Regions from separate parts of the Bacillus sp. LQ16 genome, predicted to be linked through region 1. Evidence: riboswitches for the same ligand, from Rfam matches in the RefSeq annotation. Region 1 holds a riboswitch; each other region holds the start of a gene.
The links. A riboswitch is a leader RNA that binds a small molecule or an ion and turns the genes downstream of it on or off. The one in region 1 is predicted to bind S-adenosylmethionine.
Positions count from the first base shown of each region.

Region 1 (3,284 bases):
TTAAGTCTTGAATTAAATCGTTACTATTTTCAATGCCAACGGAGAATCGAAGAAGACGATTACATACACCGTTTGCTGTTCTAATTTCTTCAGGAATATCAGCATGTGTTTGCGTTGCTGGATAAGTCATTAAACTTTCTACACCACCAAGACTTTCGGCAAATGTAATTAAGGATAAAGATTGTAAGAATGGATTAATCCAAGCTTCATCTTTAAGGCGAAATGAAATCATGCCGCCTCTTCCAGGATAAAATACATCTGTCACCCCGTCTTCATCATTTAAATATGCAACAACTGCTTTCGCATTTTCTTCATGCTGTCTCATGCGAAGCGCTAACGTTTTCATACCGCGAATTAATAACCATGAGTCAAATGGGCTTAAAACTGCACCTGATGCATTATGATAATGAGCGATTTCTTCACAAAGTTCCTTTCCTTTTGCAACGACAAGTCCGCTTAGTACATCGTTATGTCCCCCTAAATATTTCGTTGCGCTGTGAAGTACAATGTCAGCACCTTCTGTTAATGGTTGCTGTATATAAGGTGTGTAGAATGTGTTGTCTACAATAAGAAGTAGTCCGTGCCTTTTCGCTACAGTTGCGACAGCAGCAATATCAGTAACTTGCATTAATGGATTAGTTGGAGTTTCTATGAAAATAGCCTTCGTTTCAGTTGTGATAGCTTGCTCAATTTGTTTAATAGACTGTGTATTTACGTATCTACATCGAACATTCCACTTTTTTTCATGTTCAGAAAATAATCGATACGTTCCACCGTATAAATCTTCAGATACAATAAGTTCGTCTCCAGAGCGGAATAGAGAAAGGACGAGGAGAACAGCCGCCATCCCTGAACTACAGGCATAACCTTGTTCGCCATATTCTAAGTCTGCGATTGCCTGTTCTAAAAGACCTCGAGTTGGATTGCCAGTTCGTGAATAGTCAAAGCCAGTAGATTTACCAATTCCTTCATGACGATAAGCGGTTGAGAAATAAACTGGTGGATTAACCGTTCCAGTTGTAGTTTCACTGCGATTGCCGATTTGTGCTAGTTTTGTTTCGATTGTTGACATGTGAAAATTCCTCCTTTTTAAATTGAAACATTAAGTGAATATAAAATAAAAAAAGCCTTCTAAGAAGAAGGCTTTCGGTTTGAATAGAGTCTTCTTCTCATCTGTCAAATCTTTCACAATTTGCTGGAATTAGCACCTTATTAACAAAATGTTAATGGTTGCTGAGGCGTCACAGGGCCAGTCCCTCTACCTCTCTAGATAAGAATGTTCGTATGAAATTTTTATTATGTTTTTAACTTTACAACAAAAGATAATTGAATTGCAACTTTATTTTGAAAAATTTTTATTTTTCCGCAAGTGTCATTGACTTTTACTTTTGTGCATGCTAAATTTATTAAAAAATTAACAAACATTGTTAAAAGGGGAACGCATTTCCTTTTAGCTACATAAATAAAATAATAAAGACAACTCTTATTGAGAGCGGTGGAGGGAAAGGCCCTGTGAAACCCGGCAACCTTCAAACGAAATGTTTGAAACGGTGCTAATACCTGCAAAACGAATGTTTTGCATAATAAGAGGAGGAACGATTATGTCCCCCTCTTCAAAGTGAAGAGGGGGTTTTTATATTGATAGAAATGAGGGAGATTCGTGAAATTACTAGATTTATTATCAAAAGGAATTGTAATAGGTGATGGTGCGGTTGGAACGTTATTGCATTCACATGGCTTGCAAAGTAGCTTTGAAGAATTGAATGTATCTGATCCAGACTTAATTATATCGATCCATAAACAATATGTAGCTGCTGGAGCAGATGTAATTCAAACGAATACGTATGGAGCAAATGAGGCGAAATTACGTATGTACGGCTTAGAAAATCAAGTTACAGAAATTAATAGAGCGGCAGTAAAACTGGCGAAAGCATCTGTTACAGATAAAAATGCAATTTTAGGAACAATTGGTGGTATGAAACATATCGGAGCCGTTACAACGACTGATATGGAAAGGGAGTTTATGCTACTTGAACAGGCAGGGGCTTTACTAGAAGAACAGGTTGATGGATTACTATTAGAAACTTTTTACGATGAATTTGAATTACTTCATGCTGTTAAAGTATTGCGTAAGCAAACGAACATTCCAATTGTTGCTCAATTAGCGTTACATGAAGCAGGTACGACTCAAAATGGAAATGATGTCAATGAAATATTAAAGCAACTTATAGATTACGGTGCAAATGTTGTTGGATTAAATTGTCAACTAGGGCCGCTTCATATGACGGAGGCTTTCAAAATGATATCGATTCCGCAAAATGGCTATTTATCAGCATACCCAAATGCAGGTCTCCCGAATTATGTGGAGGGACGTTACGTATATGAGGGAAGCCCAGCTTATTTTGAGGCGATGACGCCGAGATTTATTGAGCAAGGTATTCGGTTATTAGGTGGTTGTTGTGGTACGACTCCAGAACATATTCAAAGTATGAAGCACGCTGTTGCGAATGTTACACCTGTAATAGAAAAAGACACCATTCAAAGGCCGAAAGTTGTTCATACGCATGAGAAACGTTCGAAGGCTCACGTCACTCTAGCAGAGAAAGCGAAAAAACAAACGACAGTTGTAGTGGAATTAGATCCACCGAAAACGTTAGATACACAGCGGTTTTTTGAAGGAGCAAGAGCTTTAAAAAGAGCGGGAGCAGATGCTATTACTCTAGCAGATAATTCATTAGCATCGCCTCGTATTTCTAATATGGCAATGGGTGCGTTATTAACGAAGCATGATATCCCGGTATTGACACATTTAACGTGTAGGGATCATAACGTCATTGGACTACAATCTCATTTGTTAGGTTTATCGGCGTTAGGGATGGAAGAAGTGTTAGCTTTAACTGGTGATCCAGCGCGCGTTGGTGATTTTCCTGGTGCAACTTCTGTATACGATTTGTCCTCTATTGAGCTCATTAAAATGATTAAAGAAATGAACGATGGACGTTCAATTTTAGGGAAATCAATTGGACCGGCGACAAGGTTTTCTGTAGGCGGCGCATTTAATCCTCACGTGAGGCACTTAAAAGCAGCGGTTAAGCGAATGGAACGAAAAATAGATGCTGGAGCGGAATATTTTTTAACTCAGCCAATTTACGATATCGCGTTAATTGAAGAAGTGTATGAAGCGACAAAGCATTTGGAACAACCTATTTTTATTGGAATTATGCCGTTAGTAAGTAAGCGGAATGCAGATTTTCTTCATTTTGAGGTACCGGGTATTACTCTTC
Region 1 is NZ_CM173491.1:4,143,727-4,147,010, reverse strand. It holds gene metI (cystathionine gamma-synthase/O-acetylhomoserine thiolyase) at 1-1,072, opposite strand, end outside; SAM riboswitch class I at 1,167-1,277, opposite strand; SAM riboswitch class I at 1,481-1,590, shown strand; gene AC3EMB_RS20875 (bifunctional homocysteine S-methyltransferase/methylenetetrahydrofolate reductase) at 1,661-3,284, shown strand, end outside.

Region 2 (3,284 bases), 1.1 Mb from region 1:
GAAAATGCGAAAGTAATTGGTGCAACTTTATCGAAATGTGCCATTGATTCACTTATTTATGAGCGTACATTCGATTTAGTTGTCGTAGATGAAGTGAGTATGGCGTTCGTTCCGCAAATCGCATTAGCTGCTTCACTTGGAAAACGTATCGTTGTTTGTGGCGACTTTTTACAATTACCTCCAATTGCGATGGCAAACCATGAACTCGTTCGCAAATGGCTTGGGGAAGATATGTTTTACCACGCTGGGATTGTTGATTCTGTAAATAAATCAGAAGCGCATCCGAACCTATTTATGTTGCAGGAACAAAGACGTATGCATGCGGATATATCGAAGTTTACAAACTCATTTATTTATAAAAATAGAGTATACGATCATCCGTCTGTTTCAGAGCGTAAAGAACTTGCGCAATTGCAGCCGTTCGCAAATGAAGCGAGTGTTTTATTTGATACGAGCCAAATGGGAGCTTTTTCGTTAAAAGATGCTGCTTCTGGTTCACGTTTTAACATTATGTCTGGTTTAGTAGCGATGCAAATGATGTTAATCGGATTGTTAGACGGTGTTCAGTCTATTGGTGTTGTGACACCTTACAGGGCGCAGTCACGCTTTTTATCGACGTGTATTAGAGAAATGTTGCAGAGAACGAAATATCAAAACATACCAGTTTTAGCGGCGACAGTTCATAAGTTCCAAGGTTCTGAAAGAGATATGATGATCTTTGATACAGTTGACAGTTATCCGCAGGAACGACCTGGCGTATTATTCTTTGATCACAAAAACCATCGCCTCGTCAATGTAGCAGTGACAAGGGCGAGAGGGAAGTTCATTCAATTATCAGATTGCCATTATATGCGTAAAAATCTTTCTAGAAAACAAGCGTTATCGCAATTAACAGCTCATATAGAACGTCATGGAGATGTGTATGATCGCACGACATCAAGACAATTGTGGGAACGGAAAATTTCGAAACGTTTACGCTGGTTTATGGAAATGAATCTTGAAGAGCCGAAAGGGCTATTAAAAGATATTCTAGCCGCAAAACGAAAAATTATTATTTCACTTCCAAGTACAAAACAAGTGGATAAGCGAGTATGGCAAGCGTTAATGCGTACAAATGCACAGATAACAGTTTATAGTGATGGACCAGTTCCACTGAAAAATGTAAAGTTACAAAGACAAAATAAAGCATTCCCGTTTATCGTAATTGATGATGAAATCTTCTGGGCAGGCGCACCGCTTACATCTCAAATGATGTTTGAAGGTAGTGCGGAATTTCCGTACGTATGTGCAAGACTGCAAGCACCAGAAACAATTGGTGTATTAAAAGGATTTTTAGATATTCGGTAAATTCGGATAGGAATTCCTTGACTTTTACTTAGAATGAACTTAGAATAAAAAATAATTTAATATAATTTTATGAAAATTCTTATCACGAGAGGTGGAGGGACTGGCCCTATGATACCTCGGCAGCGGATTCGTTATGAATACTGTGCCAATTCCAGCAAGGTAACTTGAAAGATAAGAAAGAAGCTCATTTTGACTGTATATACAGAAGCCTCTTTCTATCTTTTAGAAAGAGGCTTTTTTATGTGAAAATAAAAGGAGGAAGAACAATGGGAGCGACAGGAGTAACGTCACAAAGAAAAACAATTGAAGAGAGTATCGAAAGAAATAAGGAAAAGTACATAGAAACAAGTCATGATATTCATGCGAATCCAGAGATTGGTAACCAAGAGTTTTATGCATCTAGAACGTTAAGTTTATTGCTAGGCAGTGCAGGATTTCAGTTGCAGCACAATATAGCTGGACATGAAACGGGATTTATCGCGCGAAAAAGCTCTGGAAAACAAGGACCAGCAATCGCATTTTTAGCGGAGTACGACGCTTTACCAGGACTAGGCCATGCGTGTGGTCACAATTTAATCGGCACAATTAGTGTTGCAGCAGCAATTGCATTATCAGAAACGCTTGAAGAAATTGGCGGGGAAGTTGTTGTGTTTGGTACGCCAGCAGAAGAAGGCGGGCCAAATGGTAGCGCGAAATCAAGTTATGTAAAGGCAGGTTTATTTAAAGATATTGATGCGGCGCTTATGATTCATCCGAGCGGAAAAACAGCGACAACGAGTCCTTCACTAGCAGTCGATCCACTTGATTTTCATTTTTACGGAAAAACAGCTCATGCTGCAGCTTCGCCAGAAGAAGGGATTAACGCATTAGATGCGGTTATTCAGCTTTATAACGGTATTAATGCACTTCGCCAACAACTTCCGTCAGACGTGAGAATTCATGGCGTCATTACAGAGGGAGGAAAAGCACCTAATATTATTCCTGACTATGCCGCAGCAAGATTCTTCATCCGCGCAGCAACGCGAAAAAGATGTGCAGAAGTAACAGAAAAAGTAAAAAACATTGCTGAGGGAGCAGCGTTAGCAACAGGTACAAAAGTAAAAATTCATCAATTCCAAAATGAAATCGATGAATTACTCGTAACAAAAACATATAACGATATCGTAGCGGAAGAACTAGAACTATTAGGTGAAGATGTAAATCGTAAAGAAAGAGTAGGGATCGGTTCAACCGACGCAGGAAACGTAAGTCAAGTCGTACCGACAATTCATCCGTACATTAAAATCGGACCAGATGATTTAATTGCACATACGAATGAATTTAGAGAAGCAGCACGTTCAGAACTTGGAGATAAAGCATTAATTACATCGGCAAAAGCATTAGCAAATACGGCGTATCGATTAATTACGGAAGAAGGGTTGTTAGAGAAGGTGAAGGAGGAGTTTAGAGAGGCGCAGAGGAATCAAGGGTAAGGGGATTAAAGTGCTCTTTTCAAAGAGTAATCTAATTAATAAGTAGAGATACAAAAAGAACATTGAAATATCAATGTTCTTTTTTGTTTACTAGTCATTGATTTTGTTGGTTTTTCTCAAGAAAGAGAAACTTTTACTGTTAGTGAGGATAATACGTATCCCTTTATCAAAACGACAATTTCTCCTCAAATTCACTCTTTAATACTATTAAAGGAGATGACAAGCCAAATTGCATTAAGGAGTCTAAAAATGCAGCGAGGGAATCCATCGAATCGCTCATGACCTTCATCATATAATTAAATTCCCCACTAATTCGAAATAAATCTGTTACTTCAGGAGCTGCATTACAATACTGGATAAAATCAGAGCATTGGCTCGTTTTAAACATGATGAATGCTTGAATGTTTTTATTAATTTTTGCAGGCTCAAATTTCGTTCGATAAGCCGCTATAACTCCTTGATCTT
Region 2 is NZ_CM173491.1:3,085,135-3,088,418, reverse strand. It holds gene AC3EMB_RS15525 (AAA domain-containing protein) at 1-1,347, shown strand, start outside; SAM riboswitch class I at 1,424-1,525, shown strand; gene AC3EMB_RS15520 (M20 family metallopeptidase) at 1,614-2,819, shown strand; gene AC3EMB_RS15515 (Lrp/AsnC family transcriptional regulator) at 2,986-3,284, opposite strand, start outside.
Region 2: another riboswitch for S-adenosylmethionine. It lies ahead of AC3EMB_RS15520 (M20 family metallopeptidase); the one in region 1 lies ahead of AC3EMB_RS20875 (bifunctional homocysteine S-methyltransferase/methylenetetrahydrofolate reductase).

Region 3 (3,284 bases), 2.7 Mb from region 1:
CAGTTCTTCAATTTTTCCAAGGTGTAGCTGACGCAATGTTTTATGTAACAAACCAAGTTATGAAATTTGCACCATTTGGTGTGTTTGCACTAATTGGTGTTACAGTTTCTACATTTGGTCTTGCTTCATTAATTCCATTAGGGAAATTGCTAATTGTCGTATATGGGGCAATGATCTTCTTCGTCGTAGTTGTCTTAGGACTTACAGCGAAAATATTTGGAATTAACATTTTCCAATTCTTTAAGATTTTAAAAGACGAGCTGATCTTAGCGTATTCTACAGCAAGCTCAGAAACAGTTTTACCAAAAATCATGGAGAAAATGGAGAAATTCGGTTGTCCGAAAGCAATTACATCTTTCGTTATTCCGACAGGTTATTCATTTAACTTAGATGGATCAACTTTATATCAAGCAATTGCGGCTATTTTCTTGGCGCAAATGTACGGTATTGATTTATCTATTACACAACAAATTACATTATTACTTGTATTAATGGTTACATCAAAAGGTATCGCAGGTGTACCGGGCGTATCATTCGTTGTATTATTAGCGACACTTGGTACAGTAGGTATTCCACCTGAAGGTTTAGCGTTCATTGCTGGTATTGACCGTATTTTAGATATGGCTCGTACAGCAGTTAACGTTGTAGGAAACTCTTTAGCAGCTGTAGTTATGTCTAAGTGGGAAGGTCAATATGACGCTGAAAAAGGACAAGCTTATTTAAAAGAGATTTCTGAAAAGGGTCAAGCTGCTTAATTATAATATGAACAAGCTCTCACATAATATGTGGGAGCTTTTCTGTATATAGAAGAGGAGTATACATAATGAAACGTAAATATGGTGACGGTTCTTCGTGGAAAAGACTAATAGAAAAGAGTTATAGGCTTAAGCAAGTGGAAGAGGGAATGCTCGGAATACTGGATATAAAAAAGGTGAGAGAGCCTAGTTGTAAAGAATATGATGGTAAAGAAATTTGTATTGCAAGTGATGGGTATACGTGGGTTCAATATTTCATTAATGGAAAGAACTTTGCGATTACAGCTATGTTAGATGATAGGCACAATTTAGTGCAATATTATATTGATGTGACGAAAGAATATGAAATAGACGATCGTGGTTTACCGTATTTTGATGATTTATATTTAGATGTAGTATTATTACCTAGCGGTAAGGTGTATGTATTAGATGAAGAGGAGCTAGAGGATGCTTATAAAAGTGGCGATGTCACGAAGGAAGAGTATGAGTTAGCTTGGTACACTACGAAATGGATATTAGCAGCAATAAAAAATAGTGAATTTTATTGGATTTCAATATTGGAAGAAGAAATCGAAAAGTTAAAATGATTATTGTATTCAAATTTTTGTATAATTACCAAAAAAATCTATACAAAAAATAATTGACTTTTGTTTTGTAAGCGAGTAAAGTTAGGGAAGAAATTATTATTAAAAAATAAATATGAAACCTTCTTATAAAGAGAGGCGGAGGGACTGGCCCTACGATGCCTCGGCAGCGGACTCGATTTCAGAGTGCTGTGCCAAATCCAGCAAGCATGTGCTTGAAAGATGAGAAGAGCGTTTCTTATAGATGTATAAGACCTCTTCTCATCGGAAGAGGTCTTTTGTTATTCATTAGAAAAAGGTTGAAACTAGGGAGAGATGGTACTTTGAAAGAAACGAGAGGAAATGGTTTAGCTTTATTACCACTTGGGATATTTTTGGCGCTATTTATTGGTTCTGGAATTATTACAGGTGATTTCTATAAATTGCCGATACTTGTAGCAATTTCAATTGCTGTAGGAGTCGCTTTAGTGATGAATCGTAAAGAAAGTTTTAATGTGAAAGTCGAGCGGTTCGCTAAAGGTGCAGGAAATCCGGATATTATGATTATGGTATTAATTTTTGTGCTTGCAGGTGCATTTTCTGAAACGGCTAAAGGAATGGGCGGAGTAGACTCAACTGTTAATTTAGCGTTAACTATTTTACCGCCAGGATTTATCGTAGCTGGAATCTTTGTTATTGGTGCATTTATTTCATTAGCAATGGGAACTTCAATGGGAACAATTGCAGCATTAGCGCCGATTGCTGTAGGTATTAGTGGTCAAACTGATATCTCAATTGCGCTTGCAATGGCTACTGTTGTTGGGGGAGCGATGTTTGGTGATAATTTATCATTTATTTCAGATACAACAATCGCAGCTGTTCGTTCACAAGGAACAGAAATGAAAGATAAGTTTAAAACGAATTTTTTAATTGTGTTACCAGCGGCTATTATTACAATTGTATTATTAGTAATAGTTACTTCAGGAAGTGACACGCAAATTAAAGCACATAGCTTTGATTGGATAAAGATTTTACCGTACGCAGGAGTACTTATTACAGCGCTACTTGGCTGGAATGTACTTATTGTATTAACTGGTGGAACTGTATTATCTGGTGTTATCGGTCTTATAGATGGAAGTTACACGTTAGAAAGTTTCTTTAAAAGTGTAACGACTGGAATGGGCGGTATGATGGAGTTAGTATTACTTGCTATATTAATTGGCGGTATGGTTGAATTAATCCAATATAATGGTGGTATTCAATATTTAATGAATGTATTAACACGTAATATTCGTTCGAAAAAAGGTGCAGAATTTGGTATTGCTGGTTTAGTAAGTATGACGAATATGTGTACAGCGAATAATACGATTTCGATTATCTTTACAGGCCCGCTTGCAAAAAATATTGCAGATCAATATGAAATAGACCCTCGTAAATCAGCGAGTGTATTAGATCTTTTCTCATGTTGTGTACAAGGATTAATTCCGTACGGTGCCCAAATGTTAACGGCAGCAGGATTTGCAGCGTTATCTCCGGTTGAATTATTGCCATATGCATTTTATCCAATCTTAGTTGGAGTATGTGGGATTGTTTCTATTTTAATTGGATTTCCAAGATTTTCGAAAGTAGCTGAGAAAAAAGAGTATCATAAAACAGCTTAATTTAATATGAATGTTAGTAATTAAAAAAACGTGCAGAGAATAAACTCTGCACGTTTTTTTGCGTAAAGGGCTGAATATGACTCGGTCTTAAGTCTGAGTTAAAAACGGTTCTTAAGCTCGTTATGGAAAGATGAAAAAATAGTTAAGATAAGAGTATCAAATCGAAGGGAGGCAAGCACAAGATGAAACAATTTCTAGCGTTTATCGCAGCCGGTATTTTGGCTTTAATTGCTCTTGGTAGTCTTGCTGGTATTGTAGGATTCGCAATCGGAGCAGGAGTTGTATATTGGAGCTATAAATCATTT
Region 3 is NZ_CM173491.1:1,488,663-1,491,946, forward strand. It holds gene gltP (glutamate/aspartate:proton symporter GltP) at 1-755, shown strand, start outside; gene AC3EMB_RS07565 (ribonuclease FAU-1 family protein) at 824-1,342, shown strand; SAM riboswitch class I at 1,463-1,568, shown strand; gene AC3EMB_RS07570 (Na+/H+ antiporter NhaC family protein) at 1,663-2,979, shown strand; gene AC3EMB_RS07575 (lmo0954 family membrane protein) at 3,162-3,284, shown strand, end outside.
Region 3: another riboswitch for S-adenosylmethionine. It lies ahead of AC3EMB_RS07570 (Na+/H+ antiporter NhaC family protein); the one in region 1 lies ahead of AC3EMB_RS20875 (bifunctional homocysteine S-methyltransferase/methylenetetrahydrofolate reductase).